DNA from 4 places in the Halomonas sp. ISL-56 genome. Region 4 is predicted to be linked to each of the others. Evidence: predicted binding sites of a transcription regulator. Region 4 holds the regulator's gene; each other region holds the start of a gene.
The links. The regulator sigma-54, encoded in region 4, starts transcription at its own class of promoters, with help from an activator protein. The targets are predictions, from matches to a motif close to TGGCACNNNNNTTGCTNT.
Positions count from the first base shown of each region.

Region 1: a site for sigma-54 is predicted at 1,492-1,509, ahead of J7J49_RS00050 (formate/nitrite transporter family protein). Genes of this name have one in related genera too.
Region 2: a site for sigma-54 is predicted at 1,243-1,260, ahead of J7J49_RS16475 (urease accessory protein UreD). Genes of this name have one in related genera too.
Region 3: a site for sigma-54 is predicted at 1,639-1,656, ahead of glnA (glutamate--ammonia ligase). Genes of this name have one in related genera too.

Region 1 covers NZ_JAGGRO010000001.1:12,513-15,613, forward strand. Annotated here, with positions in the region: gene J7J49_RS00045 (sigma-54 interaction domain-containing protein) at 1-1,305, opposite strand, end outside; gene J7J49_RS00050 (formate/nitrite transporter family protein) at 1,656-2,468, shown strand; gene cynS (cyanase) at 2,527-2,967, shown strand.
Region 2 covers NZ_JAGGRO010000019.1:138,003-141,103, forward strand. Annotated here, with positions in the region: gene J7J49_RS16470 (diguanylate cyclase) at 1-1,078, shown strand, start outside; gene J7J49_RS16475 (urease accessory protein UreD) at 1,330-2,214, shown strand; gene J7J49_RS16480 (urease subunit gamma) at 2,252-2,554, shown strand; gene J7J49_RS16485 (urease subunit beta) at 2,595-2,915, shown strand; gene ureC (urease subunit alpha) at 2,912-3,101, shown strand, end outside.
Region 3 covers NZ_JAGGRO010000004.1:147,431-150,531, reverse strand. Annotated here, with positions in the region: gene J7J49_RS02795 (acyltransferase family protein) at 1-572, shown strand, start outside; gene J7J49_RS02790 (glycosyltransferase family A protein) at 721-1,344, opposite strand; gene glnA (glutamate--ammonia ligase) at 1,877-3,101, shown strand, end outside.
Region 4 covers NZ_JAGGRO010000016.1:153,708-156,808, forward strand. Annotated here, with positions in the region: gene J7J49_RS14320 (PTS sugar transporter subunit IIA) at 1-336, opposite strand, end outside; gene hpf (ribosome hibernation-promoting factor, HPF/YfiA family) at 341-649, opposite strand; gene J7J49_RS14330 (RNA polymerase factor sigma-54) at 748-2,163, opposite strand; gene lptB (LPS export ABC transporter ATP-binding protein) at 2,307-3,032, opposite strand; gene lptA (lipopolysaccharide transport periplasmic protein LptA) at 3,086-3,101, opposite strand, start outside.

The DNA of each region.
Region 1 (3,101 bases), on a different contig from region 4:
GCCCACCCGCTCAAACTGCTGATCCTGCAACACTCGCAACAGCTTGCTCTGTAGCTCCAGGGGTATTTCACCGACTTCATCCAAAAACAGCGTGCCGCCGTGGGCCAGTTCAAAACGCCCGGTGCGATCCTGCACAGCGCCGGTAAACGCCCCCTTAACATGGCCAAAAAATTCGCTTTCAAACAAGTCGCGTGGAATCGCCGCACAGTTCACCCGAATCAGCGGTCGGTCGCTACGCGTGCTTCCGGCATGAATGGCGCGGGCAATCAGCTCTTTACCAGTGCCCGATTCACCGCTAATTAGCACGTTGGCGCTGGTGGGAGCGACCAGTTCAATCTGCTGGATTAACTTTGCCACCGCCGGGCTGTTGCCGACAATATCACGATGGTTAAGCTCCGCTTTTATCTCTTCTTGAAGATACTCATTTTCTAATTCCAAACGCTGTTTAAGCGACTCCACTTCTGCGAGGGCGTCGCGCAACTGCTGCTCTGCGCGCTTACGTTCACGTATATCGCGAAACAGCACCACTGCCCCGACCAAACGGCCCATCTCAAAAATCGGCGTGCTGGTGTACTCAACGGGAATCGCTTCGCCATTTTTGTGCCAAAACACTTCGTTGTCGACGTGATGCACCTGGCCATCGCTAAACGAGGCGTGGATTGGGCACTGCTGTACCGGAAAATGACTGCCATCGGCGTGAGTGTGATGGAACATCAGGTGCGCGTCGTGGCCCACCATATCCTCGGTGCTCCAGCCTAAAATACGTTCGGCGGCGGGATTAACAAAAGTCGTTTTACCCTCGGCATCCAGGCCATAAATACCCTCGCCCGCCGCGCTGAGAATGAGCTGGTTTTGCTTCTCAATGCGCTCAAACACCTGCTCGACCCGCTGCCAGCCCACTTCCCCCTGGCGGTGCTGGCGGCCTAGTTCCGCTTTTGCCCGCCGCTGCTCGGCTTTATGGCGGTCAATCAACGTCAATAACAGCTGCCCAGAGTCGTCGATACGCTGCGCATAAACCTCAACTCGATACGGCTGGCGAAGCATATCTAGCATCACCAAATCATCCGACCAAGCCATTTTTTGAACCAGCGCCTCATCGGTAAAGCTCACCCAGAGCGACAGCGACGCACTCAAGCGGTGGCTAAACGGGGCCTGGAGAGGGAGCGTTTCATGCATGTTGAGCATTTCGCGGGCGGCAGGATTAGCGGCCAATAACTGATCAGCAAAGGGGTCGACCACGATCATTGCAAGGGGTGAACAACCGCCCATTAGCGCCTCGGTGTGAGTGCGTTCATGCTCATACATTGGCGCATGCCTATAGGTTACTTCCCCATAAGCATTCAATTCCCACGCCACTTACGACTTTTCGTCATTAAAACAACGAAATATCGTTAATTACGTTTTTTCGTAACCCATTCCCCCTTCAGAAACGTTAACAACAATAAAATTTAAATCTTTAAAAACAATAAGATAAGCTCATAAGGCGTGAATTGGCACACAAATCGCACTACATGTACGGATAGCGCAATAGCGTCGCACGCTGAATCCCTTCCGCACCAAGATGGCGCAGCCATCGGTTTTATTGTTCCGTTCGAGAAACACTAAAACTCTTGGGCCAGGCGTTAATAAACCGAAATGACACAGGAGACATACTTATGTCTTATCTAATGCCCAGTGAGTTCGTCACTAAGTTGGTGGATCAGGGTGAGTCAAAAGTCTATATGGGCACCCGGGATACGCTTATTCGTGCCTTTATGGCCGGGGCCACCCTAGCGTTGGCGGTTATTTTTGCCATCACCATCACGACCCAAACAGGCAACTTCTTGATTGGGGCACTGCTCTTTCCCGTGGGCTTCGTCATGCTCTATCTGATGGGCTATGACCTGCTCACCGGGGTTTTTACGCTAGTGCCTATTGCATGGCTCGATAAGCGTCCTGGCGTCACTCTACCGCGAATGCTGAAGTGCTGGGGGTTGGTGGGGCTTGGTAACCTCGGGGGCGCCCTGTTTATCGCCATCTTCGGCTACCTGAATTTCACCATGGGCGGTACCGAGGAGATCAACGCTGTCGGCCAAACGATGATGGCCGTGGGTGAAAGCCGCACGGTAGGTTACCAGGAGGCGGGTTTTGCCGGTTGGATCGTGCTCTTCTTGAGAGGCATGTTCTGCAACTGGATGGTATCCATGGGCGTCGTTGGAGCCGCCATTTCAACGACGGTTTCCGGCAAAATCATGGCCATGTGGATGCCGATTATTGTGTTTTTCTATCTCGGTTTTGAGCACTCCGTGGTCAACATGTCCCTGTTCCCCATTGGCCTAATGATGGGCGCCGACTTCACTCTGTACCAATACATTATGTGGAACGAAATCCCCACAGTGCTGGGCAACCTGGTCGGTGGCTTGACCTTGGTTGGATTGGTTCTCTACACCACCCACGTCCGTACGCAGCCTAAAAAGGTTTTATCTTGATCGACGACCAGTCGGTGATCGGGGCGTTATTCGCCCTCCATTTAACGGGAGAACTCTCATGGATAAGCTCGAAATGCGTCACACCCTGCTCGCCGCCAAAGCGCGCAAGAAAATGAGCTGGGATGATATTGGCAAAGCGGTTGGCATGTCGCCGGTTTGGGTGGCCTCCGCCTGTTACGGCATGAACAGCGCCAGCGCCGATATCGCCCATAAGATTTGCGATACTCTAGGTGTGGAGAACGATGTCGCCGAGGCTTTGGTGGCTTTCCCCACCAAGGCCTGGGATGAAGCGATCCCCCAGGATCCTTTTATCTACCGCCTATATGAGGTCGTCGGTGTGTACGGGGAGACCTTGAAAGACGTGGTGCAGGAAAAATTTGGCGACGGCATTATGAGCGCCATCGATTTCACCATGGAGGTCGACAAAGTCGAAGACCCCAAAGGCGACCGAGTTCTGCTCACTCTTAACGGTAAGTTCTTGCCTTATAAATCCTGGTGAAACATCGCCAGTAACGTTCAAGCAAAACTTCAGTAGTAGATCCGCGGCGGGTGCCCAGAGGCCTTCGTCGCGGCTGTGTTGCACACCTTATACGTTGGAACATTAATCAGCGCTAATTAACAGCATATCATTTA
Region 2 (3,101 bases), on a different contig from region 4:
CGGGCAGGTGCATGCCCGTATCGATATTCCCGTTAACCTGGTGCTTAACGGGGCGCGACAGCTTAAGCAGGCGTTTTACCAGCAGATCAACGCGACGTTTGAAAGCCCGCTCTCCCCAGGCAATGCCTCGGTGTATGTCTCCGAGCATATCGATATGGCCATGGAAATTATGAGCCACGCCTACTCAGTGGCCAGTGACCGTAATGCGCGCACCGAAGAGGCGTACAAGCTATTTTCCCTCACTCAAAGCATCGGTGACGAGCGTGAGCGCCAGCGTTCGGCGCTGCTCAATTGGGAAAATGCGCTGATGTTTGCCGTGGCCGCCCAGCAGGATATCGCCACGCTGCCGAAGTTAGCCAATTCCGATTTTGGTCTTTGGTATCTCCATAAAGCGTGCCATGCGTTTGAGGGCGCGCCGGAGATCGCCACTATCTCCCGGCATATTCAGCAAGTGGATCGTGAATGGCTGGAAGTCCTGCTACATGAAGATGCCAGCCAGCGGCTTGAGGCGCTGGGCGAGATTCGAGATGCCACCCGCACAGTGTTGATGCTGCTCGACGATGTACTCGAGCGTGCTTCCGGCTTAGATGCCGGACGCGACAGCTTGACCCGCTTACTCAACCGCAAGTTTCTACCGGTCGTGCTCAGCCGCGAAATCGATATTGCCCGCCATTCGGAGCACTGTTTTGCGCTGTTAATGGTCGATATCGATCACTTCAAGTCGATCAACGACACCCATGGTCACGACGCAGGCGACAGCGTGCTGCAGCAGGTGGCGAGTATTCTTGACCGCTCCACCCGGGGCGGAGATTACGTGTTCCGCATGGGCGGCGAAGAGTTTTTAATTGTACTCGTGGATACCGATCATGAGGGTAGTCGATTATTTGCTGAGCGGTTACGCCAGTCGGTGGCTAAAGAGCCGCTGCTCGCGGGCGCGGATACGCTGCTTAACGTGACGATTAGCGTGGGCGTTACGCTCCACGACGGCCATCCTGACTATCACCACTCCCTGCAGCGGGCAGACCAAGCACTTTATCAAGCTAAGCGCGGCGGGCGAGACCGGGTCGTGGTGCAGTGATGGTGCTGGAAATGTAAACCAGGCCTGTTAATGCACTTTTTTGGTGCTTTTTTCCTGTCTTTGATCTTTTTTAGTGCGTAAATAGTGCTTAAAGAAGAAGGAGTCTGCCATGTTATTTGGCTTATACCCCCGCTTTGAACGCCCAATAGAGTTTTTCACCATTTTGGCGCATTAATTGCTTCTATTAAGTTAAAGGGCACAGTGAATATCTGTCTGTCATAAGCTTAGTGAAAAGGAAGCGATAGCTACCCATGATTCTGTGCGACCTCGCAAAACCACACGCTGCCTCCGGCCACCGCTTTGATCAGGGCCGCCACTGGGCGGCTTCGTTGGCGCTCACCTTTGCCCATCGCGATGGCGCCACTCGCATGGTGCAAGCTCGCCACACCGGGCCACTGCGGGTGCAGCGTCCGTTTTACCCGGAAGGCAGTGATGAGGCGTGTCATATCTACGTCCTGCACCCGCCGGGCGGGTTGGTCAGCGGCGATGCACTTACCATCAGCGCCCATGTAGAGCGCGGCGCCCATGCGCTACTCACCACGCCAGCCGCCAATAAACTCTATAAAGCCGACAGCCAGGGCGTTGCCTGGACGCAGCACACCCAGTTGAGCGTTGAAGATGGCGGGACCCTTGAGTGGCTGCCCCAGGAGACCATTGCCTTTGATGGCTCCAAGGGCGAGCAGCGCACCCAGATTGACCTACACGGCAGCGCCCGCTGCCTGGGCTGGGAAGTGATGGCGCTAGGCCGCCCGGCCAGCGAGTTACCTTATATTTCCGGGCGCATTGAGCAGCACTTTCGCTTAACCCTGGACGGCAAGCCGCTGTGGCTAGAGCGCCAGCCGCTTGATCCGCTTCACCCACGCTTTAAAGGTCGTTGGGGCCAAGGCGGTGCCACTGTGCAGGCGACGCTGTGGGCGGTGGGCATTGCTGACGCGCCTGCGGCGATTGAAACCTTGCGTGAAGCACTCCCGGATAACCCGCGCTGGGCGGCCACCGTGCGCCATGGCGTATTGCTGCTGCGCTATTTAGGTAACTCGCGCAATGAAGCCTGGGCGCTGTGTGAACAGGCCTGGCACCTGCTGCGCCCCCGTTGGATCGACCGCGCCGCACATACGCCACGAATTTGGCTAACCTAATCAGTATCCCTGTGATGCACTGCTGGAGACCTATGCCATGGAATTAACCCCGAGAGATAAAGACAAGCTGCTGCTGTTCTCTGCCGCCCAACTGGCCGAGCGCCGCAAAGCCCGCGGTTTAAAGCTCAACTACCCCGAAGCGGTCGCGCTAATCAGCTTTGAGATTATGGAAGGCGCCCGGGACGGCCGCAGCGTAGCTGACTTAATGAGCTATGGCCGCGAGATCCTTAGCCGCGACGACGTGATGGAAGGCGTCGCCGAAATGATCGACGACGTCCAGGTGGAAGCCACCTTCCCCGACGGCACCAAACTGGTCACTGTTCATACACCTATTGTGTGATGGGTGCTTACACCTCACAACAAAACCAAGGAGCAAGCAGATGATTCCTGGTGAATATCAGTTAAAAGACGGTGATATCGAGCTGTGCGTGGGCCGTGAGCGGATTAGCGTGGAAGTGGCCAATACCGGCGACCGGCCGATTCAAATCGGTTCCCACTACCACTTTGCCGAAGCCAACCCCGCACTGACTTTTGATCGCGCTAAGGCGCGGGGTTACCGCTTGGATGTGGCCGCAGGCACGGCGATTCGCTTTGAGCCCGGCCAAACCCGTGAAGTCACGCTGATTCCCTATGTGGGCAAGCGGGAAATTTACGGCTTCCGTGGCGATGTGATGGGTGCGCTCGATGGAGGTAAGCAATGAAACCAGTTAACAAGATCAGTCGGCAGGCTTACGCCGATATGTACGGCCCCACGGTAGGCGACCGAGTGCGTCTGGGCGATACCGACCTGTGGATTGAAGTTGAAAAAGACGCCACCCACTACGGTGATGAAGTGAAGTTTGGCGGCGGCAAAGTCATCCGTGACGGCATGGGTCAGAGTCAGCGCG
Region 3 (3,101 bases), on a different contig from region 4:
GCGCTTGTGTCATCAGCATGGCGTATTGGGGCCTGGCTTATTGGTTTGACGTTGACTGGCCCGGCTATCTGCTGTGGATTGCCCCGCTGGGGTGGATCTATGTATTTTTCCTGGCGCTGGTGTTGGTGCGCTACTACCCGTTAGCTCCTGAGGGCTTGTTTCTGGCGCGGCCTGCCTGGATGCAGCAAATGGCACGCCCGGTATGGCTGGCGCTGCTGGTGGCGCTGATTATTGCCGCGACCTTTGCGGGCTGGCTGGCATTCTCTTCTAAAGAGGTGTGGGTGATTCCTTTCTTCGTGCTATTTACGCTTTGCGCCATGCGTTACTTGGCCGGGCGGCCTGCGCCTATGTGGGTGCGCCACATCAATGCGTATTCGTTTGGTATCTACTTGGCTCACCCGATGTTCTTTGTGCTTGCCGATCTGGCTATTGAGCCTTTGTCGCTACCGATAGGAGCGTATGCCCTGGTGCTTTTGGTGGTGGGCGTAGTGGGGTCGGCGTCGCTTAATAAGCTGGCTAATACCACCACACTTGGCGCGATGCTGTTCGGCAAGCGGTTGAAGGTAAGTTAGTAAAGCAAGGTTAGTAAAACAAGGTTAGTAAAGCTAGGTTAGTAAAGCTAGGTTAGTAAAGCTAGGTTAGTGAAGATAAGCCAGTAAAGACAGCCCAGTTAAAACAGGCCGGTAAAGAAAGCGCTAGTGAGTAGCGGCAGAAAGCGTATCAGGGACGAGGCGTGCAAATCGTATCGGGTGCGTTAGGCAACGTGCGGGTAGCTGGCTCTTCTGCTTGGCTAAGCAAATGTCCGCTGTAGCTTTTCAAACGGGTGGGGAAGGCGTGTAAACGCTGCAGGAAATCATCTATCGCTCTGCTATCGTCCAGCTCAGGGTCAAAGCCGCCCAAGCGTTCAAGCCACGCTCGCCTAACGGCAATGTAGGGCGGGAATATCAAGGCGCTAACCAATAAGCGCCGTAGAATGCGTTCCGGCAGCGATGGTTGGGTGAAACCGATAATTAAGGCGTCAAGACTGTAGGTGTTGAGCTGTGGGTAGAGCGCACCCCAGAGGTCGGATGGCAGTGGTTTTTTCTGCAGCGCAATGATTAGCCACTCTGCTTGACTGGCAGACGCCGCTTTATTGAGGCGAGCCCCTAGGGGCCGCACCGGGGTAATTAGCGAGTGAGTGTGGTAACGCTGCTCGATAGCACTCAGCCGTTCTTGGGCATGAGTGGCCGTCACCAAAATAGGCAGCAAATGGTCGGCAACACCGGATTCACGTATGGATTTTAAGTGGCGTGGCAACATTTCACCCGTCACCATGGCGTCAACAATAAAGCAGACCGATCCCATTTGCCGACTCCGACTGTGAGCAAACCTATCAAATTGTAATTTATTGTAGTATCTGGTTTATTTGGGTAGCAAGTAAAAAAACTTGCGAGCCCCAAAAGAGTATTCAGTATATTTAATGCACTAAAAGTGCGCATAAAGAATTATTTTTGTTCTATTTTGGTGCGTTATGGTTTTTTTAAGCGGCTTTAGAAGCCTGCTTTAACAATTATGCGTCATCAAGAGGCATTGAGATCCATTTTTTAATAGTTATAAAACAGTTAGTTGTTGTCTTTTTATGCCATATTGGTGCAGTGTTGGCATGCTCTCTGCATTATATTTGGAAGCGGCTAGCGGGCCGTAGGCATAAGCCTTGCGGCGTGCTAAAACGATAGCCGGTCTGAAATGCTCGCTGAGCGATTTGTGAAAAATGTCAGGCAAACGTTGAGCGAACAAGAATGACAAACGTGCGGTTTAGCACGTATTTTGTCGAACAACACTTTTATCGGTAGCTTACTGTCGTTAGCTTTAAGCCACGCTCATACCGGAGGACACTATGTCAGCCAAGACTCTCGCGCTAATTGAAGAACACGATGTTAAATGGGTAGACCTGCGTTTTACCGACACGCGCGGTAAAGAACAGCACGTTACCGTGCCCGCTCGCGATGTGAACGAAGAATTTTTCGAGAATGGCCAAATGTTTGATGGCTCTTCTATCGAAGGTTGGAAGGGCATCAACGAATCCGACATGATTCTGAGCCCGGAAGATGGTACAGGCTACCTCGACCCCTTCACCGAGGATGCAACGCTGGTTCTGCGTTGCGACATCATCGAGCCGGCCACTATGCAGGGCTACGATCGTGATCCGCGCTCCATTGCCAAGCGCGCCGAAGCTTATCTAGAGTCTACGGGTCTGGGTGATACCGCGTTTTTCGGTCCTGAGCCTGAGTTTTTCATCTTTGACGAAGTGCATTGGAAGTCTGACATTCAGGGTTCCATGTATAAAATTACTTCTGACGAAGGTGCCTGGGCAACCAATAGTCAGGTAGAAGGCGGCAACTTAGGTCACCGTCCGCGCGTTAAAGGCGGCTACTTCCCGGTTCCTCCGGTGGACAGCTTCCACGATATTCGTGGTGCGATGTGTAATACCCTGGAAGCGATTGGTCAGACCGTCGAGGTTCACCACCACGAGGTTGCTAACGCGGGTCAGAACGAAATCGGCGTCAAATTCAACACGCTGGTGAAGAAAGCTGACGAAGTTCAGGAAATGAAGTACGTGATCCACAACGTAGCGCATGCTTACGGCAAAACGGCGACCTTTATGCCGAAGCCGCTGGTAGGTGATAACGGTTCGGGTATGCACGTGCACCAGTCGTTCTGGAAAGATGGCCAAAACCAGTTTGCCGGTGACGAGTACGCTGGCCTGTCTGAAATGGCGCTTTTCTATATCGGCGGCATCATCAAGCACGCTCGTGCACTGAACGCCTTTACTAACGCTTCTACTAACTCTTACAAGCGTTTGGTGCCAGGTTTTGAAGCGCCGGTTATGCTGGCTTACAGCGCCCGCAACCGTTCTGCTTCAATCCGTATTCCCTACACGGCAAGCCCGAAAGGCAAACGCGTAGAAGCGCGCTTCCCTGATCCGACCGCCAACCCTTACTTGGCCTTCTCTGCCATGTTGATGGCCGGTATCGACGGCATCAAGAATAAGATCCATCCTGGCGACGCCATGGACAAAAACCTGTACGACCTGCCGCCAGAAGAAGGCAAGTTAGTACCGA
Region 4 (3,101 bases):
CGTGTCATCTGCTTCTTCGGGTACCAACAGTACAAACACCAGGTCTACCGGGTCGCCGTCGATAGCGTCAAAATCAATCGCTTCTGACAATTTTAAAAAACCAGCGATAGGGGCGGTGCAGTGGGGGCTACGCGCATGGGGAATAGCCACGCCGTTACCAATACCGGTGCTGCCTAAGCGTTCACGGCCGATTAAACGGCTAAACACTTCTTGGCTGTCCAAGCTGGGAATATTTTGGGCAATAAAGGTGCTGTAAAACTCCAGCACCCTTTTTTTGCTGCCCCCGGGTACGTCAAATAGAACGCGTTCCGGGGGAAGTATGGTTTCCAACGTCATTGAATTAACGCACACCTGCGCCTTGGGCGCGAGCTTGTGCTTTTTCCTTGTGTTTAACGAGTTGACGGTCGATTTTATCCGCTAGGGCGTCGATAGCGGCGTACATATCACTGTCTAGGGCTTCCGCATGTAAGTCAGCACCTGCGGCGTGCAGCGTACAGGCGGCCTGCTGGCGCTCTTTCTCCACTGATAAGGTGACTTGCACCGTAGTTATATTGTCGTAATGGCGCTCTACACGCTCAAGCTTTTCGTTGACATAGTCACGCAAGGCGTCAGTCAGTTCTACGTGATGACCAGTGATATTTACTTGCATTGACGTACTCCTTATCCATCGGACTGTACTTCGATTGTAACCCTTTTTGCCGCGTTGCAAAGCCCTTGTCGAGAGTTTCCCTGAAACGGCAGCAGGGCCTAGCGTAAACGGCGCCTTTCGCTGGAGGAGGGGATGCCCATGGCTTCACGATATTTAGCCACCGTGCGACGCGCCACCTGCACGCCCCCTTCGCCTAATAGCGTGACTAAGCGGCTGTCAGAAAGCGGTTTGCCAGGGGGCTCCTCTTGAATCAGTTTTTTGAGACGCGCGCGGATGGCGGTACTGGAGTGACTGTCGCCATCTTGGCTGCTCACCTGGCTCGAGAAAAAGTACTTAAGCTCAAAAACACCGCGGGGCGTATGAATGTATTTCTGCGTCGTTACCCGCGAGATAGTTGATTCGTGCATCTCAACGGCTTCGGCAATATCGGCCAATATCAGCGGCTTCATGGCCTCTTCGCCGTGCTCCAAAAAGCCAATCTGTCGGGTGATAATTTCGCGACCAACCCGCAATAGCGTATCGTTACGGCTAGACAGGCTCTTAATCAGCCAGCGCGCTTCCTGCAGGTGCTCTTTGAGAAACTGGTTATCATCGCTTTTGTCCGCACGCTTAATCAAGCTGGCGTAGTCGGGCTGAATGCGCAGCCGTGGCAGGGCCTCTGGGTTGAGCTCTAAATGCCAGCCATCTTGGTCGTGGCGGACGACTAGATCGGGCGTTACATAACTGTCGTCGGTATCGCCGTAGGCGCTACCTGGACGTGGGTCGAGGCTGCGAATGAGTAGGATAACATCGGCCAGCTGCTCGTCATCAAGCCCGAGACGGCGCTTAAGCAAGCGCATATCATCCTTGCCGAGCGCTTCAAGAAACTGCCGAACGAGACGGCGGGCGGGAACCAGCAGTGGTGTATCGTCGGGAAGGGCGGCGAGCTGCAGCATCAGGCATTCACGCAAATCGCGGGCAAAGATACCGGTTGGCTCAAACTGTTGGAGCTTGAGCAGCGTGGTTTCCACTTCGCGCTGACTAAGCCCGTCAATGCCCTGGGCACGAAGTCCTTCACGGATATCGTTGAGCGGCTGGGTTAGGTAGCCATTAGCATCTAGCGCGTCGATTAAGCTCTCCGCGACAAGCTGTTCACGGGCGCTAAAATCGGTCATGGCAAGTTGCCACAGCAGGTGCCCGTGCAGGCTCTGTCCGGCTGCCTGGCGCTCAAAGTCGGGGCCTTCGCTGCTGCTACCACCCTGGCTACCCATATCTTGATAGGTATCTGACCAGTCGCTATCTACCGAGAGCTCAGTAGGGATGCTCTCTGACCACTCTTCTTCTTTAGGCTCGCTGACAGCCTGCTCACTAAATTCATCTTCTTGCTCCAGCATGGGATTGGCGTCTAGGGCCTGCTGAATTTCTTGACGAAGGTCCAGCGTCGAAAGTTGCAACAGCGCAATGGCCTGCTGCAACTGGGGCGTCATGGTCAGCTGTGTGCCGATACGCAGTTGGAGAGAAGCTTTCATGACCATCTGAGAACCACTCGTTAATCGGAATGTTCCACACTAGTGCGAGTGAGTGCCGGGTGCAAGTGCAATAAGCATGCCATTGGTAGTAAAGTTGTTGTAAAGCGCTATTTAGTGGGTGAAAAGTCAGTTTAGAAGTGAAAATAATCTTAGAGGCGAAAATCTGCGCCCAAATAAACATCCCTTACTTTTTGGTTGGTAAGTATTGAAGCTGGCGAGCCGCTGGCGATGATTTGCCCATCACCGACGATATAGGCGATATCGCAAATATCCAGGGTTTCACGCACGTTATGGTCGGTAATCAGTACACCGATATGGCGCTGCTTCAGCGCACGAATGATGGTTTTAATTTCGCCCACAGAAATGGGATCAACGCCAGCAAAGGGCTCATCGAGCAAAATAAAGGCAGGCTCTGTTGCTAAGGAGCGTGCAATTTCCACGCGTCTGCGCTCGCCGCCCGAAAGGCTCATGCCGAGGTTGTCACGAATGTGAGTGATATGAAAGTCTTCGAGTAGCGCTTCCAAGCGCTGTTCCCGGTCGCTGCGATTGAGCTCTTTGCGCGTCTCGAGTATCGCCATAATATTGTCAGCAACCGAAAGTTTGCGGAAGATAGACGCCTCCTGGGGGAGATAGCCGATACCTGCTGCTGCGCGCTCGTGCATGGGTGCGCGGGTTAAATCCACATCGTCGATGCCCACTTCGCCAGCATCGGATTTTACCAGCCCGACAATCATATAGAACGAGGTGGTTTTGCCGGCACCATTCGGGCCAAGTAGGCCGACCACGCTGCCTTGGCAGATTTCCAAATTGATGTCTTTGACCACGCGGCGGCGTTTGTAGCTTTTGGCTAGGTGGTGGGCATAAAGGGTTTTGATCGGCGTAAGAATTTGGTTCGGCGTAGTGTCAACAGTTGCCACAGCTCGGCTCCCTATTGTTCAGGCTGA